2 regions of the Promicromonospora sp. NPDC110617 genome follow, and region 2 is predicted to be linked to the other one. Evidence: predicted binding sites of a transcription regulator. Region 2 holds the regulator's gene; the other holds the start of a gene.
What was found. Region 2 encodes LexA, which represses DNA repair genes until DNA is damaged. Its sites were predicted from a motif close to TCGAACANNTGTTCGA; they were not measured.
Positions count from the first base shown of each region.

Region 1 (11,440 bases), on a different contig from region 2:
GCCGGGGCCCCGCGGGGTGTCGTCCGCCACCTACGCGGCGTCCGGGCCCGGGCCCGCGAGCGCGCGGGCCCGCAGCTGGGCGACGAGCCCGTCGGTCAGCCCGGCGGCGCGCAGCGGCGCCAGCGGGTCGCCGTGCCGCTCGGTGAGCGCCGCGAACAGCTCGCGCATGGGGGCCGGCGAGAACTCCGTGCTGACGGCGGCCAGGGCCGCGGCGTCCAGCTCGATGCCGAACCGGCTCATCAGCGGCTGCATCACGGGCGAGATGCGCGCCATGATGGCGGCGGAGTTCCCGCCGGTGCGCACGTAGTCGGCCACGATGTGGTCCTGGTCCGCGCCGAGCGCGAGCAGCAGCGACGCGGCGAGCACGCCGGTGCGGTCCTGGCCGGCGGCGCAGTGGAACGCGACGGTGCCCGGTGCGTGGGCGATGATCGCGAGGGCCGTGACGATCTGCGGGGCGGCACCCTCGTACATCCGCAGGTACATCCGGCCGAACCGGGTCTGGTCCATCATCTCGGCCGCCATCCCGGCGGGTTCGGCCTGGTGGGTCGCGGGGTCGCCGGCGGCCGCGCCGATGTCGGCCAGCAGGGGCACGTGGTGGTAGCTCACGTTCGAGTGCGTGCCGAGCGGGCCGCGGCCGGTCACACCGAGCTCGTCCGTCGAGCGCAGGTCGATGATCGCCCGCACACCGCCGTCGACCAGGCCGCGGGCGACGTCGTCCGGCACCAGGGCGAGGTCGTCGGCACGGAGGGCGAAGCCCTCCCGGACGACGCCGCCGGCGACGGGGATGCCACCCAGGTCGCGCAGGTTGACGGGGGCGCTGAGCGTGAGCGCGGGGGTGGTGGTCATGTGATCTTCCTTCGGATGACGGCGCTGGCCTGGTCGATGACCGTGACCAGCACGATGATGCAGATGACGATCGCGCTGAGATGACCGTAGTCGTACATGCGCATGGCCGTGGTCAGCTCCAGGCCGATGCCACCGGCGCCGACCATGCCGAGGATGGTCGCGCCGCGCACGTTGCCCTCGAAGAGCAGCAGCGTGTACGACACCAGCAGCGGACCGGCCTGGGGCAGCACCCCGTACTGGACGACCTGCCGCCGGGAGGCGCCGACCGCGCGCACGGCGGTCACGGGGCCGTCGTCGACGGCCTCCATCGCCTCCGCGAAGACCTTCCCGATCGAGCCGACCGAGCCGACGGTCATGGCGAGGATGCCGGCGAAGGGCCCCAGCCCCACGGCGGAGACGAACATCAGCGCGAACACCAGGTCGGGCAGGGAGCGGATCACGTTCATGACCCACCGCGTGGGGTAGTACAGCCAGCCCGGTGCGATGTTCGACGCCGCGCCGAAGGCAACCACCAGCGAGAGGACCGCGCCGAGCACGGTGCCGACGATCGCCATCTGCAGCGTCTCGACCAGCAGCTCGACGATGGTGCCGAACTTGTCCCAGGTGGGCGGGAAGAGCCGCAGCAGGAAGTCGCCCATGTTCACCGTGCCCTCGCCGAGCTTGGCGAAGTCGAACTCCGCGCCGACGAACGACCACACCAGCAGCACGGCGGCGACTGGCAGGCCCAGCAGGAAACGCGCGCGGGGCACGTTGACGGCGCGTTCCAGGCGGGCGCGCGTGCGCGGGTCGAGCTGCGGCTCCGGGGTGGTCGGGCGGCTCCGGCCGGTCCCGCCGCGCCGGGGCGCGGTCGGGGCGGCGGGATCAGACGAGATCGTCGACACGGGGAGCCTCCTGGTCGTACAGCACGTCGAGCGCCGCGGCGTCGAGTCGATCGGTCGGGGCCGAGACGAGCACCTTGCCGTGCCGCAGGCCCACGATGCGGTCGGAGTGCTCCAGCGCGAGCGGCAGCACGTGCAGGCTCACGAGCACGGGGATCCCGTCCTGGTGCGCGATGTCGCGCAGCAGCTCCAGCACGGCGTGCGACATCCTCGGGTCGAGCGAGGCGACGGGCTCGTCGGCGAGGATGATCCGCGGCTCCTGCATGAGCGCGCGGGCGATCGCGACGCGCTGCTGCTGCCCGCCCGAGAGGGAGCGCGCCTGCTCGGTGGCCTTGTGCGCGATGCCGACCCGGTCGAGCAGCTCCAGCGCGCGCCGACGGTGCGCGCCGGAGAAACCGCCGGCGAGGTTGAGCGGGCCGGCGTCGTGCAGCGCCCCGGTCAGCACGTTGGTGAGCACGCTGAGCCGGCCGACCAGGTTGAACTGCTGGAACACCTGGCCGGCCGACGCGCGCACGTCGCGCAGCCGGCGGCGCGGGAGGTTCGTCAGGTCGTGCCCGACGACGTGCGCCGAGCCGCCGGTGATCGGCGCGAAGCCCGTGAGGCTGCGCATCAGGGTCGACTTGCCGGAGCCGGACGAGCCGAGCAGCGCGACGATCTCGCCCGGGAACAGGTCGAGGTCGACGCCGTCGAGCACGAGCGGGCCGTCGCCGTAGGCGACCCGCAGGTCGCGCACCGAGACGAGTGCTGGGCCGGTCACGGTCAGCCCAGGTCCGAGATGTCGACGTCGGCGATCGCGGCGATGTCGACGAAGGGCTGGAAGATCGACGGGTCGGGGTCGACGATCGGCTCCGTGCCCTGCATCGCCTCGAACATCGCGCCGAGGGCGTCGGCGTTCTCCTCGACGAACACCTTCGGCAGGGCCTGCTGGAGCAGCTCGCGCTTGTCGTCGGCGAGCTCCTGGTCGGCGAGCACGGTGACGGCGACCGGCATCGACGCGCTCTCGCCGATCGAACGGGTCTCGCCCTTCTCGAACGGGAACATCGGGTCGCCCAGGCCAGCCATCGCCGGGAAGATCGTGGACGTGCAGGCCACGTCGACCTGCCCCTCCTTCAGGGCGGTGAAGCTCATGTCGTGCCCGCCGCTGAACATCGGGGTGTAGTCGGTGTCCTGCTCCAGGCCGGCGTCGTGCAGCATGGCGACCGGCATGAAGTAGCCGGAGCTGGACGCCGGGTCGGCGAACGCCACGACGGTCTCGGGCGCGATGTCGTCGAGCGACCGAAGGGGCGAGCCGTCGAGCACGAGGCAGGTCGAGACCGGGTCGTCGTTGCCCGGCCAGGCGACCAGCGAGTCGACCTCCCCCGTGTTGACCGCGAGTGCCGACGGGAAGCCGCTCATGAAGCCGATGTCGACGTGGTGGCTGCGCAGGGCCTCGACGACGGCCGTGTAGTCGGGCACGTCGACGATCTCGACCTCGCGGCCGGTCTCGGCCTCGACCAGGCCGGCGAACGCCTCGATGGGGTTCTCGGCGCCGGGGTCATCGCCGAGCGGGGTGGTGGCGAAGGTGATCGGGGCGTCGGGGTCCGACGCCGCGGAGTCGGCGGAGGCCGTGCCGGAGCAGCCGGTGAGCAGGACGGTGGTGCCGAGGGCGAGCAGGCCCAGAGCCGGGAGTGCGCGGGGGCGCATGGGCGTTCCTTTCGGGAGGCCGACCGGTGGCCGGCGGGATATCGCGACTGGCGATATCGATATGGAACCCCCCGCAGATGGCCGCGAATTACGAGACCGCGGTCCTGTATCGGAAGCGCGGATGAAGATCGGGTGTCGGTTGCGTCGTGCGGTGGTCGTACGGTGGTCGCTCGGTGTCCCGTGCGCACACGTCGGGGTGCCTCGGTCCCCGCTCAGAACGGCGGGTCGGCGGGTCGGCGCGGGGTGCCGGCTTCGGATGCGTGCGCCGGTGCGGGCTGCGCTGCGGACTGTGCTGCGGACGCTGAACCGGCCGTGGCGTAGGCGCGGGGCAGGCGGCGTCCGGTCATGGCACGCAGTGTGAGGTCCTGGCTGGTGCCCGGGTCGATTTGGTCCAGGTCGACCCGGGTGTCCAGGACCGTCGGCGGGCGCGTGTGCGTGCTGCCCGGGGGCGTGGTCCAGGTGGTGATCCCGCTGGCTGGGTCACGTTCGACGCCCCAGCCCGCGTGTGTCTTCAGAAGATGGTGCCGGCGACACAGAGCGTGCAGGTTGTCGGCACGTGTCTGGCCCCGCGCAGTTCTGCCCGCAGCACCGTGGCCGGTGTCCTGGTCGCGGTCGCGGTCGCGGTCGTGGTCGAAAGGCTCGATGTGGTCCAGGTCGCACCACGCCACGGGCTGCTCACAGCCCACGAACGTGCAGGTCCCGTCCCTGGCCTCCACCGCAGCCCGAAGCACCCTGCCCGGCTTGTAGGAGGTGGTCGAGTAGTCGACCAGCACCCCCGTCACCGGGTCGGTCACCAACCGCTGCCAGGTCGCTTCCTGGGCGATCAGCCGGGCCGTCTCGGCCGGGACCGGCCCGAACCCGTCAAGCTCACCCGGCGCATCATCCAGGCCCAGCAGCGTGCTCGCCGGGACCGTGACCCGCACGACCGGCCGCGTGGGCGTCACCCGCACCACGGGCGCCTGCACCACCGTCCCCTGATCAACCGGCTCCTGCGCCACGGTCGCCCGGCCACCACACGGACACACCGTCGGCGCCTGATCGGCGCTCGTGCCCGTGCCCGTGCCCGTGCCCGTGCTCGTGCTCGTGCTCGTATCGACTGTCGGGGTAGCCGGGCTCGCCGGGGTCACGCTCGCCCCCGCCGCCACTACCCCGACCCGCGCAAACCGGTCCGCAGGCACCAGCCGGCCCGTCACGATCCCGGTCAGACAGTCCGCACGCAACTGACCCAACGTCCGCTCCTCACCAGCGACGTACCGCAACTGGTGCGCCATGTCATCCACCACACCCCACACCGCCGCCGCGTCCACCGCAGGCAGATACGCCGACACCCACCCCATGTCGTTCTCCGCCCGATCCACCTGCACGTTACGGTCCAACGCCGCAGCCCGAGCAGACTCCTCAGCACCATGCCGCGCCTTCGCGAACGCCAACAGCTTGCTCCGCAACCACCGCCACGTCCGATACGGCGCCTGCGGCAAATACCTCACGATCGCCTCAGCCCGCTCAGCCACCGTCAGCTGCGCGGCAGACCGCAACAACGTGTGCGCCTTACGCACATCAATCCGACCCGAGACCAGCGCGGCAATCACCGTCGGATGCTCCGCACCCGACTCCGCACGCACCACCACCTCCGACCCCTCAACCTGCGTCACCACCAACTCCGCCGTGACCTGCCCGACCAACGACGCATGAGCCAACGGACTCGTCTCCCGCGCAGCCCGCTCCCCCACGACGAGCGCCTGCACGCCAGCCGCCCACGACTGCAACCGGCCACACGCGGTCATCAGCTCCGCCAGGAGGTCGTCGGACAACGTGTCGAGAGCGGCCGGCCCTGCCCCGGCGGCAGTGCCCGGGCCGGTGTACCCCTCGACCACCCACGCGAGCTCGGCGCCCGGCGCACCGGCCAGCGCCTCGACCGGCCACCGCTCGAGCTCGACAGGTGCGCCCAGGGCGTCATGCCTGTCACGCTCGCCGAACAGAGCCTCCCCCTCGGCGAACAGCGCGGCGAGCCAGGCGTCGTCGGGCATGGAACCGTCCGCGAGATCGTCGTCGCCGGCCATGACAGGCACAGACGGCACGGAACGCACGGACTGCTCGGCACGCGCCGGGTGTACGGCAGATGCCTCGCCCACGGCACCATCGACGCGCCCGATCGGAGCGCCGACCCGCACAGCCATCGCACGGGTGCCGCGTCCGTCCAGGGATGTCGCGGTTGCTCCGCCTCCGCCGTCGTCGCACCACTGCCCGCCCATACCGCCACCCCCCTCGCAGCCAAAACTTAAATCACATCATCATTCCACCGGACGTTTGTTCGATCCTATGGCCGGTCGCCGACAACCACTCGTTGTTCTGCCCGGCGCGTAAACAGCGCCGGTCGCCGCGCGCTGACGCCGTCGCACCGGTAGCCACGTCTCGGTCGTGGTGACGTCCCGCGGTCACGACGACGGCGAGGCCGACGGCTCCGGCTCGCCCACCAGCACGGTCACGGTGACACCCAGGCGCAGCACGGTTCGTGCCGGCGGAGCGCTGCCGACGACCGGGGTGCGCGGCGCCGACCCCGCGACGTCCGGCACCGCCTCGAAGCCGGCGGACTCGAGCTCGGCCGTCGCCGCGCCCAGCGTCATCCCCGCCACGGCGGGCACCGCGTTCCGACCGCTTGCCACGGTGACGTCCACGGCGGCACCGGGCGACGCGGTCCGGCCGGGCGCGGGCTCCTGCGTGAGGACCGTCCCGGCGGGTTCGGGCGAGTCCGCGCGGGTCACGTCGCCGAGCGACAGCCCGATGCCGTGCAGGGCCGCCTGGGCCTCGGCGAGCGTGCCGGTCAGCACGGGCACCACGACCCGGTCGTCCGCGAGGGGCGGTCCGGTCGTCGTCGCGGAGGGGGTGGCCGAGAGCGAGGCACTCGGCGTCGGCAGGACGGCGCGGTCGCTCGGGGAGGCGGACGGCGACGCGGCCGACGACGCCGAGGGCGACGGGCTCGGCGTCCGCGAGGGCTCCGGGGAGGGCGAGCCCGAGCTGCTGACGCTCGGTGAGGGCCCACCCCCGGCCTGCGGCAGTCCGGGGGCCGCGACGGCCGCCCACACCGCCACCCCCGCCACGAGCAGGCCGAGCACCACGGCGCCGACGCCGGCAACGCCTGCCCGGCGGGCGACGACCGGTGTCAGGCCCGACTCTGCCTCGACCGGTACCAGATACGCGAGGTCGCCGGTCCGGCGAGGTCCGTCGCCGGTGCCGTGGTCCCCCGGAACACCGGCAGACCGGCGCCCGCCCGGTTCGCCGCCGCCGCCCTCCCTCAGGCCGGCCCACGACTCCCCCGGCGCACCATCCCGCACCTGGCCTGCCGGGCCGCCCGCATCCGCACCAGGGAGCCCCACCGCACCGGCAAGACCCACCGAGCCCGTGGCCGCCGCCGTCCAGGCCGTGCGGCCCATGGCCTCCGCGAGCGCCGACCGCATCTCGTCGGCGTCCCGGAACCGGCGGACCGGGGTCTTGTTCATGGCCCGCGTCACCACACGATCGAGGGCCCGGGCGGCGGGGACCAGCGCGGACGGTACCGGCGGGGGCGCCGACACGTGCGCGTGGAGCACCTGGGCGTCGGTGTCGCGCGGGAAGGGCGGGCGGCCCGTGAGCAGGTGGTAGAGGAGCGCACCGGCCTGGTAGACGTCGCCGGCGACACGGACGGGTCTGCCCTGGGCCTGCTCAGGCGACATGAACTGTGGGTTGCCCACGACGGAGCGCCGCGCGTCACCCGCGGCGGCCGGGCGCGACCCGTCGGCCCCTCCCACCGGGCCGGCCACGACGGTCCGCCCGATCCCCTGCGCCGCGCCGAGCACCGTGGTCACGGCGGACCCGTCGGCGCCGGGTCCGGCCCGCAGCACGTCCTCGCCCGCGCGCAGGACGCCGCGGCCGACGGCGGTTCGCCCCGCTGCGTCGGCGAGGCCGAAGTCCACGAGCCGCACGTGCTCCGCCCGCAACACCTCGCCGGGACCCGCGCCGTGCAGCAGCACGTTCGCCGGCGAGACGTCGCGGTGCACCAGCCCCGCGGCGTGTGCGGCCGCGAGCGCCGCGAGGACGCCGTCGAGCACCGCGGCGGCCTGGGGTGGTGGCAGCGGGCCGACGTCGGCGACCCGCTCCCCCACGCTCCCGCCGGCGACCAGGTCCAGGGCGATCCACGCGAGCCCGACGCCGGCCGCCTCGTGGACCCCGGAGCCGCGCACGGCCGCGATGTTGGGGTGGCGTAGCTCCTGCGCGGCCCGGGCCTCGGCCAGGAAGGCGACGCGGGCCGCGGCGTCGGCGCCGAGGTGCGGGTGCAGGATCTTGACCGCGACCGGCACGCCCGGTCCGCTCGGCACGGCCCCACCCGCGCCGACGTCCTGTGCCGCGAAGACCGACGCCGTCCCGCCCACCCCGAGCAGGTCGCTGAGCTCGTACCGGCCGCCGAACAGCGCCCCGGACGGCCCCTCGTCCGAGGACCGGGTCGACGAACCGTCCGTCACCCGAACCGGCCGTTGACGTAGTCGTAGGTGCGCTCGTCCTGCGGCTCGGAGAACATCGCCTCGGTGTCGCCGTGCTCCACGATGGCACCGGGCGTGCCCTGTGCGGCGAGGAAGAACGCGCACTGCTGCGAGACGCGCTGCGCCTGCTGCATGTTGTGGGTGACGATCACGATCGTCACCTCCTTCTGCAGCTCGACCATGGTCTCCTCGATGACGCGGGTGGAGGTCGGGTCGAGCGCGGAGCAGGGCTCGTCCATGAGCAGCACCTTGGGCCGCACGGCCAGCGACCGGGCGATGCACAGCCGCTGCTGCTGGCCGCCGGACAGGCCGCCGCCGGGCTGGGCGAGCCGGTCCTTGACCTCTCTCCAGAGGCCGGCGGAGGTGAGCGACCGCTCCACCAGCTCGTCCTTCTCGTCGCGCGACGCGCGCACGCCCGTGAGCTTGAGGCCGGCCACGACGTTGTCGTAGATCGACATCGCGGGGAACGGGTTGGGCTTCTGGAACACCATGCCGATGTCCTTGCGGGCGTCCTGGATCTTCTTGCGGCGGTCGTAGATGTCCTCGCCGTCCAGGCGTACCTCGCCGGCCAGCGCGGCGATGGGCACCAGCTCGTGCATCCGGTTGAGGATGCGCAGGAAGGTCGACTTGCCGCAGCCCGAGGGTCCGATCAGCGCGGTCACCTGCCCGGCGGGCATGGTCAGCGACACCCGTTCGAGCACCTTGTGCGAGCCGAACCAGGCGGACACGTTCCGCGCGTCCAGCACCGACAGGCCCGGGTCCGGCCGCGCGACGTCGGGCCGCGCGACGTCGGGGCGCGCGACCGGCAGCGTGGCGGTCCGCCCGCCGTCGGCGGGCGCCGGGTCGGTGACGACCCCGGCAGCCGCCGTTCCGGCAGCCCCCGTTCCGGCAGTCGCTGTCCCGGCAGTGACAGTCCCGGCTGCGCCGGTCCCCGCGGTCTGGTCCTCTGTGGTCATGACTGGTCCTCTCAGAGCAGGTTCGGCAGCGCGTCCATGACGATGTCGGCGCAGGTCACACTGAGCGCGAGCAGCACCGGGACGCCGATCAGCCAGGCGTGCCACCGGCCCCACGACGTCCACAGCCACCACAGGGCCACGCCCGCGGCCGCGAAGAGCACGAGCACGAAGAACGCGGTGAACCAGGCACCGTCGTCGCCGGCCATCTCGCGCTCCTCGACCGGGAGCGCCGGCTCGGCGAGCACCTTCGTGGGGGTCTCCTGGACGTCGGAGACGAGCTGCGCGTCCACGTGCAGGACGCCGGACGGGAACAGCTCGAGCCCGTCGGCGGTCATCAGCTCCAGGCGACCCTGACCCTCGCCGAGCGGCGCGGGCAGCGGGTCGCCCGCGCGGCGCAGGCCGAACACCTGGAAGGTGTGCGTGCCCTGGCCGGTGGTCACCCGGATCTCGTCACCGGGCACGAGGCGGTCCAGGCTCCCGAACGGCCCGCCGTAGGTGAGCTGGCGCCCCAGGAGCACGGACGTCCCGGCCTGCCCCGGCAGCACGGAGTCGCGCCGGTGGCCGGGCCCGGACCGCAGCACCCGCGAGGTCGAGCCCTCGGCCACCACCTCGGTGACGCCCAGCGCCGGGATCTCCAGCAGGGCCACGGGCGTGCCCGCCTCGACGAGGTCGCCGTTCAGGTCGAGCTGGCCCACCGGTGTCTCCGCCTTGGCCAGCGAGGTCCGCAGCTCGTCGTAGGCGAGCACCTGGGCCCGGTGGTGCTGCGCCGTGGAGAACAGCGCCGTGTGGGACACGAACGCCAGCAGCAGCACGGAGACCGTCAGGAGGGCGGCCCCGGCCCACCATCGGGTGTCGCGCGGAACCTGCTGCCGGGGCGTCGCCGCGGCCACCGCCGCCGCCAGCCGGGCGGTCCGGCGCCGGGCGCCCCAGGTGTTGGGCACGGCGTACGGGTTCGCGGGGTCGGCGGACGCCGGGCTCGGGTTGTCCGGCAGGCCCTGGGCGTCCTGGTCCTTGGTGTCGGTCACCGGGTTGCTCATCAGGCCACCCCCGCGTTCCCGGCCACCGGCAGGCCGGCGCCGGGCGCCCGCATCAGCCGGAGCACGTACCAGCCGCCCACGCCGGCACCGGCCAGGCCGACGCCACCCCCGGTCCACCAGGCCCAGGCCGGGACGCCGGAGCCCGCGTCCGTGCCGGGCGAAGCCACCAGCACCTGCGCGAGCGCGACCCGTCCGCACCAGCCGGTGAGCTGCACCGCGCGCGGGCCGGGCGCGACACCGTCCGGGATCGTGAGCGTCGCCTCGACCGCGCCCCTGGCGTCCGCCCGGACGGTCGTGACCCGCTGCGGCTCGGCGAAGAGCACGACCTGCACCCGCTCGCGGTCCTCGAACCCCTTGCCGTGGACCACGAACCGCTCGCCCGCCGTCCGGACGCTCTCGTCGAGCGTCGCCGGCTCGCCCTCCGCCGCGGGCCCGGTGGGCACCGCGGGCTCGGCGGGCACGCACTTCTCCGGCGAACCGGGCGCGTCCGGAGGGTCGCCGGCCGGAGGGTCGCCGGCCGGAGGGTCGCCTGCCGGAGGGTTGTCGTCCGCGGGGTCGTCACCGCCCGCGCCACGGCCGTCGCTGCCGCCGTCCCCGGCACCACCCGGGCCGCCGCCCGCGTCGTCGCCGGGACGGGTCGGGTCACCGGTGGGGTCGTCCGTCGGCTCGCCAGTCGGGTCGTCCGTCGGCCGGTCAGTGGGGTCGACGTCCGGGATGGTCACGCTGATCCCGGTGTCCTCGGTCTCATCAGCGTGCCCGGCGCCCGCCGGACCGAGCAGCAGCGCGGCGGCAGCCAGCAGGACGCCGGCGAGCCGCAGGGGTCGCGGACTCATCGCAGGACCTCGCTCTCCTGGTCGGATGATCCGGTCGCAGCCCGGTCCTCGGCGCGTGCCTCCGCCCGGACGCGTTCCGTCCAGGCCGCCAGGTCCTCCGCCAGCAGACGTCGGGACCGGCGACGCCACGCCACCACCGCCCACACACCGCCGGCCAGGACCAGCACGATCCCCGCGAGCGGCCACGGCACGGCCCAGGCCTGCGCCGACGCGCGCACGGGCGCCGGCAGCGCGTCGTCGGCGTCCGCACCGGGGCGCTCCGCGGCGACAGGGGTCACGATGACGTCGGCGAACAGGAGCAGCGCGGGCAGCACCCCGGGCACCTCGGCGGTGACGTGCGCCGTGCCGCCGGGCACCAGGTTCTCCACGGCCTGGACCTCGACCCTGCCGAGGTCGAGGCCGAAGGGCCCGCTCACCCGCACCTCCGGCGCGCCCGAGATCCGGGTGTTGCCGGTGTTGGTCAGGTCGAACCCGGCGGTCGCGGTGCCGGCCCCGAACGGGTTGGCCACGCCGTCGAACCCGGCCACCACCCCGGTCACGGCGAGCTCGGGCGCGACCGGCCCGTCCACGCGCAGGTAGATCCGCGTGCCGACGCGCTGCTCCACCTGCACGGCCGAGCCGTCGCCGTCGGCTCCGCCGGAGCGGAACGACGCCACGATCCCCGCGGCGTGGTCGCCCGGCGTCGCGTCGTGC
Region 1 is NZ_JBVKBM010000003.1:676,295-687,734, forward strand. Features, by position in the region: gene ACZ7LE_RS20780 (TetR/AcrR family transcriptional regulator) at 1-30, opposite strand, end outside; gene ACZ7LE_RS20785 (tyrosine-protein phosphatase) at 31-846, opposite strand; gene phnE (phosphonate ABC transporter, permease protein PhnE) at 843-1,727, opposite strand; gene ACZ7LE_RS20795 (phosphonate ABC transporter ATP-binding protein) at 1,708-2,481, opposite strand; gene phnD (phosphate/phosphite/phosphonate ABC transporter substrate-binding protein) at 2,484-3,407, opposite strand; gene ACZ7LE_RS20805 (HNH endonuclease signature motif containing protein) at 3,620-5,467, opposite strand; gene ACZ7LE_RS20810 (serine/threonine-protein kinase) at 5,843-7,903, opposite strand; gene pstB (phosphate ABC transporter ATP-binding protein PstB) at 7,900-8,673, opposite strand; gene ACZ7LE_RS20820 (sortase) at 8,889-9,914, opposite strand; gene ACZ7LE_RS20825 (hypothetical protein) at 9,914-10,747, opposite strand; gene ACZ7LE_RS20830 (hypothetical protein) at 10,744-11,440, opposite strand, start outside.
Region 1: a site for LexA is predicted at 5,707-5,722, ahead of ACZ7LE_RS20805 (HNH endonuclease signature motif containing protein). Genes of this name have one in related genera too.

Region 2 (11,440 bases):
TCATGGCGGTCTCGGCGCAGCACGCGGCGCTGCTGCTCGCGCAGGGCGCGGGACGCCTGGTGCGCAGCATGGACGACCGGGGCGTCGTGGCGGTCCTCGACCCGCGGCTCGCGACGGCGCGGTACGCGTCGTTCCTCACCCGGTCGATGCCCGGGTTCTGGCCCACCACCGACCCGAAGCTGGTCCGCGCCGCGCTCGCCAGGCTCGACACATAGCCTGAGGGCATGGCAGCCCCCTCCGACGTCACCGCAGCCCAGCCCGCCGGATCCCGCACCACCAAGATCGCCGTGGTGGGCGCGGGGGCCGTGGGATCGACGCTCGCCTTCGCGGCGCTGACCCGCGGCTCGGCCCGCACCATCGCCCTGCTCGACATCGATCGGCAGAAGGTCGACGCCGAGGTGCTGGACCTGCAGCACGGGCTGATGTTCACGTCCCAGGCGCACGTGATCGGCTCGGACGACCCGGCGGTGTGCGAGGGGGCCGACGTCGTGGTGGTCACGGCCGGCGCCAAGCAGAAGCCCGGACAGAGCCGCGTCGACCTCGCCGAGGCGACGATCGGGCTGATGCGCACCATCCTGCCGGGCCTGGTCGAGGTCGCGCCGGACGCGACCTACCTCATGGTGACCAACCCGGTGGACGTGGTGACCTACGCGGCCCTGAAGATCTCAGGCCTGCCGCGCGAGCGGCTCTTCGGCAGCGGCACCGTGCTCGACTCGTCACGGCTCCGCGTGGTGCTCGCGGAACGGTGCGGGGTGGCCGTCGGGAACGTGCACGCCTACATCGCCGGGGAGCACGGCGACTCCGAGATCGCGCTGTGGAGCTCCGCGTCGATCGGCGGCGTGCCGCTGCTCGACTGGGTGCCGGTCGGCGGCGCCGCGCCCCTGGACGCCGCGGTCCGCGCGGAGGTGCACCACGAGGTGGTCGACTCGGCCTACCGGATCATCGCGGGCAAGGGCGCCACGAACTACGCCGTGGGCCTGGCCGCGACCCGCATCATCGAGGCGGTGCTCAAGGACGAGCGTCGGATCATGCCGGTGTCCTCGCTGCTGGACGATTACCACGGCATCAGCGACGTCTGCCTGTCGGTGCCGTCCCTGGTGGACCGGCGAGGAGTCACCGACACGGTGCGCGTGCCGATGTCGGACGACGAGCTGGCCGGCCTGCGCGCGTCGGCGGAGAGCGTGCGCGCGGTGCAGAAGCGGTTCGGGTTCTAGGTCCCGACGCGCTCGACCAACGAGAACAGGCTCGACCAGCGACTGCTGGTCGAGCCTGTTCTCGTTGGTCGAGCCTGTCGAGACCTCAGAGGCTGCGCAGCACCGCGACGACGCGGCCCAGGATCTGCGCCTCGTCACCCGGGATGGGCTCGTAGGCCGGGTTCTGCGGCAGCAGCAGCACGTGCCCGTCGGTCTGCTTGAACGTCTTGACCGTGGCCTCGCCGTCGATCATGGCGGCGACGATCTCGCCCTGCTCGGCGACGTTCTGGCGGCGCACCACGACCCAGTCGCCGTCGCAGATCGCGGCGTCGACCATCGAGTCGCCCGCGACCTTGAGGAGGAACAGCTCGCCGTCACCCACGAGCTGGCGGGGGAGCGGGAAGACGTCCTCGACGACCTGCTCGGCGAGGATCGGCCCACCGGCCGCGATGCGACCGACGAGCGGCACGTACGACGGCGGCGGGGTGCTCGCGTCGTCCGGCACCGAACCGCCCCAGTGCACCTGGCCGCTACGCCGCGGCTCGGGCCAGTGGATCTCGCCGCGCGTCGGCTTCTCGACCTGCTCGGCCAGGGGCTCGACGAGCTCCATGGCGCGCGGCCGGTTGGGGTCGCGGCGCAGGAAGCCCTTCTTCTCCAGCATCTGGAGCTGGTGCTTGACGCTCGACGGGCTGGCCAGCCCGACGGCCTCGCCGATCTCGCGCATCGACGGCGGGTATCCGCGCGTCTCGAACGACTGCCGAATCGTGTCCAGCACAAGGCGCTGCCGCTCGGTGAGGCGGTCTGCCGGCGAGATCGCGTGCACGTCGGCGACCGCCCCGTCGCCCGGCGCGTCCAACGTGGCGACACCCGAGAGTGCCGTGTCGACGGCTCTCGTGTCGCTGGTCCCGTCCCGTCCCGTCATGCCCGTGCCCCTCCCGTTCCGACAAATGTTCTCCTGTGCGCTGCCCACTCTAGATCACAAATGTGCTCGGCTCAAACGAATGTTCGAGCGTGTCTCGACTTCTACGGTGTCCCGTGCTACACAATGGTACGAGCGTTCGACGAACGTGTGTATGACGGACAAGAGTTCGAGTCACCTTTCGAGGAGGGGCCATGGGGGACGTGATCCCGCTGCGGCAGTACACGTCGGCGTACGGGCCGGCGTATGCGACGGCGTCCGGATCGAGCACGGTCCGGGCCTACCGGCCGGGCACCGCATACACCCCGGGCCGGGCGTCCGCACCGCCCCGGCCCCGTCCGGCGGCTCACTCGTACGCGCCCCGCGGGCCGCGCACGGTCGCCGACCGGCTCGGGCTCGCCGGGCTGCGGCTCACGCGGCGCGGCCGGGTCGTGCTGGTGCTGCTGGCGATGCTCGTGATCGCCCCGATGGCGACGTGGGGAGCGACCGCCGTCGCCAGCGCGCCGGGCGAGCCCACCGAGGTCCGCGTGCACGCGGTGCAGCCGGGGGAGACGCTCTGGGGCTTCGCCGAGCAGGTCGCGAGGCCCGGGGAGGACGTGCGGCAGGCGGTCGCGCGTCTGCAGGACCTCAACGAGATGACGTCGGGCACCGTGCGCGTCGGCGAGCTCCTCCTGCTCCCGAAGGACTGACCGGAACGCCCTCGAAAAGTGGCCGGACGCCCCGACGAAGTGGACGGAGGCCACGATTCGCCGTCAAATGTTGCGGCGATGTTGCATGGGGGTGGTTTGCCCGCTTACGGTCGGGGCGCGACCGGATCTCTCCGGTCCGTGGCCGACCACGCAGGAGTCAGCATGCACTGCCCGTTCTGTCGCCACGCCGACTCGCGCGTGGTGGACTCGCGGACCGCCGACGACGGCCTGTCGATCCGGCGCAGGCGGCAGTGCCCGAACTGCAACCGGCGGTTCACCACCGTCGAGACGGCCAGCCTGTCGGTGGTCAAGCGGTCCGGCGCGACCGAGCCGTTCAGCCGCGACAAGGTCGCCGCGGGCGTGCGCAAGGCCTGCCAGGGCCGCCCTGTCAGCGACGACGACCTGGCCATCCTGGCGCAGCGGGTCGAGGAGACCCTGCGGAGCAACGGCAGCGCCGAGATCGACGCGTACGAGGTGGGCCTCGCGATCCTCGGCCCCCTGCGCGAGCTCGACGAGGTCGCCTACCTCCGGTTCGCGAGCGTCTACCAGTCGTTCGACTCGCTCGAGGACTTCGAGAGCGCCATCACCTCCCTGCGCGCGGAGCGCGCCGAGCGCGCTGCCGCCCAGGCCTAGCTGCGCCCCCGTCGCTGACGGGGTGAGAAAAGCGATTGGCACCTGGCGGCGCCGTGGGGCAGGCTGGGGCCGACGACGGACCCGATCGAGGGACCCCCGAAACAGGAGGAGGTGATCGGTGTGACGGACGAGAAGCCTGGTGCCGAGGAGGCAGTGGCTCAGGACGCTGAGGCGCCCAAGGCCGCGACCGCGCCGAGCGTGGACGCGAAGGCGCGGTTCAAGGAAGCGCTGGACCGGAAGAACGCCGCACGCGGCCGTTCTGCCGCCGGTGGCGAGAACACGGGTGCTGTGCACGGTTCGGAGACGACGGGCCCAGTCCAGAAGATGTTCCGCCGCAAGTCCGGCTGAGCCTGCTCGACCGAGGCCGCCGACCGGGTGTCTGACCTGGTCGGCGGCCTTTGCCGTGCGCGCCCCGGAGGTCTGACGACCGCCGCGCACGCGCCGGGATGCTCGTCCGGTCAGTCGGCACCGTGCACACCGAGCACGCCGGCCACCAGGGCGTCCCCGACCTCCGAGCGCATGTACAGGACCGACCGCCCATGGCGCGCACTGGTGAGCAGGCCCGCGTCCCGCAGCGCGCGCAGGTGCTGGTTGACGGCGGACGTGGTCACCCCGAGCCGTCCCGACAGCTCCGTCGACGACGCCGGCGTCGCCAGGACCGTGAGCAGGCCGGCACGTGTCGCGCCCACCAGCCCCGCGAGCGCTCTCGGCGAGCGGCGGGGCTCCGCCTGCCAGAGTGTCCCCACGCCGCGCGCGCCGTACATGATCACGGGCGGCTCGTCGGGCGAGATCGGGGTCGTCGCGCCCCGGGTGAACAGCGTCGGCACCAACGTGAGCCCTTCGCCCGTGGTGGGTCGGCGGAACCGGGCGTCGGAGCCCAGGCGCACGCGTACCACGCCGTCGACCAGCCGCACGCGGTCGCTGAGGTCGGCGAACATCGACGCCGTCCCGTAGGCGGAGATGACCTGTCCACGGTGCACGATGTCGGCCTGCAGCACGGCCCGCATGCGCGGCCACCAGGGCTCGAAGCAGGTGTGCCAGTACGTCCGCAGCGCTGTCGCGATGCGGTCACGGACCGTCCCGGGATCGCCGCGCAGCGGCGCCGGCAACGTGCCGGGATGGACGGCGCGCAGATCGTCGAGCATCCGCCCGACGGGCACGTCGTCGACGGCGGAGAGCTCGTCCCCGATCCGGGTGAGCGGGCTGTGCGGCCGGGGCGTGAGGTAGTCGGGCGTCCACAGCGCGGCGTTGGTCAGCGACCGGAGCACGGGCAGGTCCAGCTCCGAGCGCGCGCGTTCGGTGAGCTGGAGCCACGGCAGGTGGACCGGGTACCGGCCAGGGTCGCGGAACGTACGCAGGGACAGCGTCAGCTCGGTGAGCGGCGACACGGCGAACCGCACGTCGGCGACGTCCATACCGGCGAGCTCGTACTCGATCAGCCCGCCGGGACGTCCACGCTCCATGAAGCCGGAGGCTACATCAATTGCCCGAGGCACCGTCCGCGGCGGACAAAGGGGCGTGCAACAGACCTTCTTCCCACGCGACCGCGTCGCGCGCTCCCTGACGCTCAGCACCATGGCCTTCGCGTTGTCCAGCGGCGTCTTCTACACCGTGAGCGCGCTGTACTTCACCCGGGTGATCGGACTCGACGCCACGACGGTGGGTCTCGGTCTGGGTGTCGCCGGCGGTGTGGGCGTCCTGTCGGCCTACACCGCCGGACGGCTCTCGGACCGCGTCGGTGCCTACCGCGTCCAGGCCTGGACCACGGCCCTGAACGGGATCGCCATGCTCGCGTACACCCTCGCCGCGGACGCCGTCGTGTTCACGCTCGTCGCGTGCGTCGCCGTCGGCATGCGTTCCGCGAGCGGCTCGGCCAAGCAGGCGATTCTCGCCCGGTGGTACACCGGGCCGGAGCGGGTCGACGTCCGGGCCCGTCTCCGTGTCGTCACCAACGTCTTCATCGGCCTCGGCACGCTGGCCGGCGCGGCCGCGCTCCTCGCCGACACGCCCGCCGCCTACCAGGCCGCGATGCTCGCCGTCGGCCTGCTGCTGCTGGTGGCCACAGTCCCGCTCGCACGGCTCGGCCGCCGCGTGCCCGGGCTCGCCGCCACGATGTCCGAGCACACGATGTCCGAGCACACGGTGTCCGAGCACACGGTGTCCGAGCACGCCGTGGACGAGCAGCCGGCCGACGTCGGCCGCGGGCCGTCACCGCTCCGGGACCGCACCTACGTCGCGAGCGTGGCGTGCAACAGCGTCGTTGCCCTGCACTTCGGCCTCCAGACCGTCGGCGTCCCCCTCTGGGTCGCCACCACTGACGCGCCGAAGGCGATGGTCGCGGTGCTGCTCGTGCTGAACACCGTCATGGTGGCCTCGCTCCAGGTGCGCGCATCGCGCGGCACCCACGACGTGCGGCGGGCGGGGATCACGGTCCGGCGCGCGTCGTGGCTGCTCGCGGGTGCGTGCGTGCTGTACGCGCTGGCCGGGTACGGCGACCTCGTGACGGCCTGCGTCCTGCTCGTGGTCGCTGCGCTCGCCCATTCCGCTGGAGAGGTCCTGGGCGAGGCCGGCGGCTGGGGCATGGCGTTCGAGCTTGCCGATCCTCGCCACGCAGGGGCTTATCAGGGCCTCAGCCAGACCGGATACGCGCTCGCGTCGATGGTCGCCCCCGCGCTCGTCACGGCCACCGCCATCGCGCACGGAACCGTGGGCTGGCTCGGCCTGGCCGTCCTGTTCGTCGCCGCCGGTACCGGCGCTGCCGCCGTGGCCCGCAGCCATCGCACGCGCCCCGACGTCGTCCTCCGGCCGTAGCTCGTGACCGAGGGCCACGGACGCGGGCGTGGCCACGACCGTGCCCTGGCCTCCTCCGACCCGCGCGAACGAGCGGAGACGCTGGCGGCGGTGCGTGAGCACGCCAACGCGTCGCTCGCGCTGCACGACACCGACGACGAGTCGGCGCGGCGCGTGCCCGCCGTCCTGCACTCCCTGAGCCTGCTCGCCCGTCGAGCGGTGGGGCCCTCGCTCCAGCTGGAGGATCTCCGGCTCAGCGGCCGCTGGTCGCCGTGGCCGGGCGGGGCGCGGTCCGGCCCTGGAAGCGCCACCAGGTGCGCTGGATCACGAGACAGACCACCGCGCCGGCCACGATCATGGCGACGTTGATGGCGAACTGGGCCAGCGACCCCGTGGCTTCCTCCCCGACGCCGTAGGCGAGCGCGACGGCGGCGTTGCCCACGGCGGGCACGGTGGTCACCGAGATCAGGACGCCCACCAGCACGCCGGACCGGCCGGAGGTGAGCGAGATCATGCCGGCGGCTCCGGCGAGGGCGCCGACGATCCAGCTCAGGGCGTCGGGTGCCCAGATGAACGACGTCTGCGGGCGGTCGGCAAGGAGCGTGGCCTGGTCAGCCAGGCCCCAGGCCTGGAGCAGCAGGGCCATGAGCACGGACGCGCCGAAGCCCGCGCCGAAGCCCGCGGCCAGGGTCCCGACGGCGCGGCCGGCGCTGCGCCAGCGCCGGCCCACCAGCGCGACCGAGATCGCGGCGAGCGGGCCGAAGTCCGGCCCGACCACCATCGCGCCCACGACCAGGATCGGCTGGTCGAACAGGACGCCGATCATGCCGATGGTCGTGGCCAGCGCCATGAGCGCGAGATAGCCCAGGGACGTGCGGGACTCGGCCTCTGTGCGGTCGACCACCTCGTGCCAGACCAGCGCGTCCTCGGAGAGCCCCGGCGCGGCGTCCTCCGCGCGCGTGGCGTGGTGCGACAGCGAGGTGTCCACCGACTCCACGGCGAGCGAGCCCTCCCGGTCCAGACCCATGTCCGTGAGGCGGTCCAGCACGGGGTTGAGCCCTTCGCGGGCGACGTCAGCCATGACCACATCGCCGGGCGGGTCGATCGCGCTCCCGGTCAGGACCACGACGTTGGTGGCGGCAGGGTCGGACCGCAACAGGTCCACGACGTCGTCCGTGGTCGCGGGCGGGCTGATCACGCGCAGGTGCTGCATCACGCGGGAAACCGTACCCGCCGCCTGGGCCACGACCCCGTCGAACCTGTCCGGGCCGGGGCTGGACATGTGGCGGCGCGGGCGTCGCAGCACCGTCGCCGCGGCCGTGCGGTGCGGCCGATCGGTCGAACCTTACGGGCGCGCGTGGATGATAGTCTTGCCTGTGGCACGCTCTGTCGGGTTGAACGCGGCGACTGCCTCGTCGAGGCTCGCGATGTGGGCGATGTTCGTGCGCAGGCGTGAGTCGCGGACGCGCTGGGCGAGCTCGCTCAGCTGCGCGCGGTCGGCCTCGACGAACTCCTGGGCACCGAGGTCGAGGTCGAGGGCGGCCTGCCGGTCGGCGGTGCGTCTCACCGTATTTCGGTTCACCAGGGTGAGCGGCACGAGACGCCGATGTCTTTCGTGCCGGGGTAAGACGAGCGCGGATGGTGACACCCACAAGACCGTGACGACCATCGAACGCCGGGACCACAACCGGGCACCACGGTGTTGTGCTCCATGACGACACCCCTCACCGGTGTCAGAAAGGAAAGCGACATGGCACACGACTACAAGACCTCGCCTGAGGCCCTGCGCCGACTGACGACGACGCAGTTCCGTGTCACGCAGGAAGGCGGCACGGAGCCGGCGTTCAGGAACAAGTACTGGGACAACCACGAGCCCGGCATCTACGTCGACGTGGTCTCCGGCCAGCCTCTGTTCTCCTCGACGGACAAGTACGACAGCGGCACCGGCTGGCCCAGCTTCACCAGGCCGATCGGCGCAGGCACGGTGCGGGCCGTGACGGACAGGTCGTTCGGGATGGTGCGCACCGAGGTGCGGTCCACTGCCGCGGACAGCCACCTCGGGCACCTGTTCGGCGACGGTCCGGCGGACCGCGGAGGTGAGCGCTACTGCATGAACTCGGCGGCACTGCGGTTCGTCCCGGTCGCCGAGCTGGAGGCACAGGGCTACGGCGAGTACCTGGCCCTGTTCGAGTCCACGTCGGAGTCCGAGCCCAGCGGAGAGGCGCAGAACTGATGAGCAGCGGAACACACGACACCGGCCAGGTCACGCGTACGCCCGGGACCGAGACGGCCGTGCTCGCCGGCGGGTGCTTCTGGGGGATGGAAGACCTCGTTCGCCGGCAGCCCGGCGTCCTCGCGACCCGGGTCGGTTACACCGGCGGCCGGAACGACCATGCGACCTATCGCAACCACCCGGGGCACGCCGAGGCCGTCGAGATCGTCTTCGACCCGAGTGCGACGACGTACCGCGACGTCCTGGCGTTCTTCTTCCAGATCCACGACCCGTCGACCCTCGATCGTCAGGGCAACGACGTCGGGACGAGCTACCGCTCGGCGATCTTCCCGCTCACCCCTGACCAGGACAAGGTCGCTCGCGACACGATCGCCGACGTCGACGCGTCGGGCCTCTGGCCCGGAAAGGCGGTGACGACGATCGAGCCCGCAGGACCCTTCTGGGAGGCCGAGGCCGAGCACCAGAACTACCTGATCACCTATCCGAACGGCTACACCTGCCACTACCCGCGCCCGAACTGGGTGCTTCCCCGGCGCAACGCCGCCGCCAGCTGACCGCGACGCCTGACTACCGGCCGGGCACGTCGAGATCGCCCTTGCGCAGCCTGAAGACCTGAAGCCTCAGGTCGTAGTACTTCGTCGTCTCGCCGACCCATTCCATGCCGATCGCGCGCGCCGTCCCGATCCCGTGCTCGTTGCCGGGGCGGACGACGGCGAACACCTCCTCCTCGTCACGGGAGAACGCGTAGTGCGCGAGCGCGTGACCGGCCTCGGACCCCAGCCCCCGACCCCAGGCGGTCGGCGCGAACTGATAGCCGAGCTCAAGGTCTTCCCCCTCCGGGGGGAGACCGAGGATCTGCCCGGAACCGATCAGCTCCCCGCTGTCGAGGTCGTCGATCGCCCAGCGGCCCGTCGGGCGCCCCGTCCCGGACTGTTCGGCGACCCAGCGTTCGATGATCGTCCGCATCTGCCCGGGCTCGTCGATCCTCCCCATGGCGGGTGCCAGCCAACGGGCGACGTCGGCCTCCCCGTAGATCGCCAGCGCCCCGACGGCGTCATCCGGCTGCCAGGGCCGCAGACGAAGGTGCTGCGTCTCGATCGTGGTGCCGTCGATCGTGACTCGATGGCTCATCTCTCCTCCTGGGTGGGCCGAGGCATGAGGGCCTGACGTCACTTCGGAATGACATTCCATCGCGGATCGCACGCCCGCGCACGCTTCGCACATGGCCGGGGCCGAATCGAATGAGACCGCATCGGGAAGGTGGCGCCGCGGTGACGGGCCGCACATCGTCCGGCCGGTCGCGCCCCGAGGGCCCGGGAGGCCAGGGTGACCGACGGGCCGGCAAGCCCGCTCAGTACGATGGCGCTGTGAACGCGAACGCGAACGCGGACGAGAGCCCGGCCGTCCGGCTGACGGCGCGGGGGTTGAGGACGAGAGCCCGTATCGTCGTTGCGGCCGCGGACCTGATGCGTGTGCAGGGGATCGGTGGGACGACCCTGGACGACGTGATGGTCGCCAGCGGCGTGAGCAAGTCTCAGCTCTACCGGCACTTCGAGGACAAGGACGCGTTGGTCCGGGCGGTGGTGGTGCATGTGGGGGAGTTCGTCATCGCCCGGGAGACGAACATGCTGGGAAAGGTCTCCACGCTGGCTGGGCTGCGGCGCTGGCGTGATTCCCTGGTCAAGGCCAATGCGTTGCGGCATGGCATGTATGGGTGTGCGTTGGGCTCGTTGGCGAGTGAGGTCTCCGACCATGATGCCGTTGCCCGGCAGATGCTGGACGAGTTGTTCCAGGCCTGGCAGCGCCTGATCGACGGGGCCTTGGTCCGGATCCAGCGCACCGGGGTGCTGGACGAGTCCGTCGACACCGCCCGCCTCGCGGTCGGTTTTCTCGCGTCGCTTCAGGGTGGCTACCTTCTCGCCCAGACGGCACGTGACGTCGAGCCCATGGGCATCGCGATCGACGTCGCCCTCGCCCACCTGGAAAGCCTCGCCACGCCGGGCCGCGCCGCGTCCTGACGGCGCGGCCGACGGCCGGTTGTGTGACGAGGGCCGGGAGGTCTACGGTGACGACGTAGACGTACTAGTAACTCTCTTGGTGTCGTGCGGGCGGACCGGCCGCGCGGCGTCGAGCAGGAAAGGAACGTGCGTGTCCGTACACCCCTCCACCCCGCCTTCCGTCCCGGCCTCGGACGACCCCGATCCGGCCGGCACGCTGGACGCCGCCGCCTGGGTGATGGCCGCCCTGGTCGGCACGTTGGACGCCGCCGCCACCACGCCGTTGGCCGACGTCCTCGCCGCCGACCCCCGACGCACCGCCGTGCTGGAGGAGGCAGGCCTGGTCCGTCGGGTCGGCGGTGCAACGACGCTCCACCCGTCGTACCGGTACCCCGACGGACCGTCGTACCGCAGCGCGGCGCAGGCGCGGCTGAGCTCCCTGCGGCAGGCCGTGGCGGCGGCCTCCGGCAGTCAGGGCCAGGACGGCGGCTGGGCGGACCTGGACGACGAGGTGCTGCGCAACCAGGGCCGCGCGTCCGCGGGCACCGGCCGTGCCATCGCGTCCCAGGTCGTCCCGGCCCTGCCCGGCCTCGCGGACCGGCTGGACGCACCCGGCGGCCGCATCCTGGACGTCGGCACCGGCATCGCGGCCCTCGCGCTGACGCTCGCGGAGGCGTTCCCCCGGGCGGAGGTCGTCGGCCTCGATGTCCTGGAGCGGGTCCTGGACCTGGCGCGCAAGGAGCTGGCCGACGCCGGCTCGTCGGCGGCCGGGCGGGTGACGCTGCGCCACGGCGACGTCGCCGACGTGGCGGAGCAGGCGGCGTACGACCTGGTCTGGCTGCCCGCCCCCTTCCTGTCGGGGTCCGCCCTGGCGGCGGCGCTGCCGCGCCTGGTCGAGGCGCTGAAGCCCGGGGCCTGGATCGTGGTCGGCACCAACCCGGCGGCGTCCGACCCGCTGCGCCGGGCGGTCGCCGGCTGGAACGCCG
Region 2 is NZ_JBVKBM010000001.1:2,216,075-2,227,514, forward strand. Features, by position in the region: gene ACZ7LE_RS09730 (ATP-dependent DNA helicase) at 1-215, shown strand, start outside; gene ACZ7LE_RS09735 (L-lactate dehydrogenase) at 225-1,214, shown strand; gene lexA (transcriptional repressor LexA) at 1,300-2,115, opposite strand; gene ACZ7LE_RS09745 (LysM peptidoglycan-binding domain-containing protein) at 2,307-2,801, shown strand; gene nrdR (transcriptional regulator NrdR) at 2,964-3,434, shown strand; gene ACZ7LE_RS09755 (DUF5302 domain-containing protein) at 3,555-3,782, shown strand; gene ACZ7LE_RS09760 (ArsR/SmtB family transcription factor) at 3,893-4,897, opposite strand; gene ACZ7LE_RS09765 (MFS transporter) at 4,953-6,245, shown strand; gene ACZ7LE_RS09770 (DUF389 domain-containing protein) at 6,478-7,437, opposite strand; gene ACZ7LE_RS09775 (hypothetical protein) at 7,570-7,791, opposite strand; gene msrB (peptide-methionine (R)-S-oxide reductase MsrB) at 7,975-8,457, shown strand; gene msrA (peptide-methionine (S)-S-oxide reductase MsrA) at 8,457-9,011, shown strand; gene ACZ7LE_RS09790 (GNAT family N-acetyltransferase) at 9,025-9,588, opposite strand; gene ACZ7LE_RS09795 (TetR/AcrR family transcriptional regulator) at 9,825-10,475, shown strand; gene ACZ7LE_RS09800 (class I SAM-dependent methyltransferase) at 10,606-11,440, shown strand, end outside.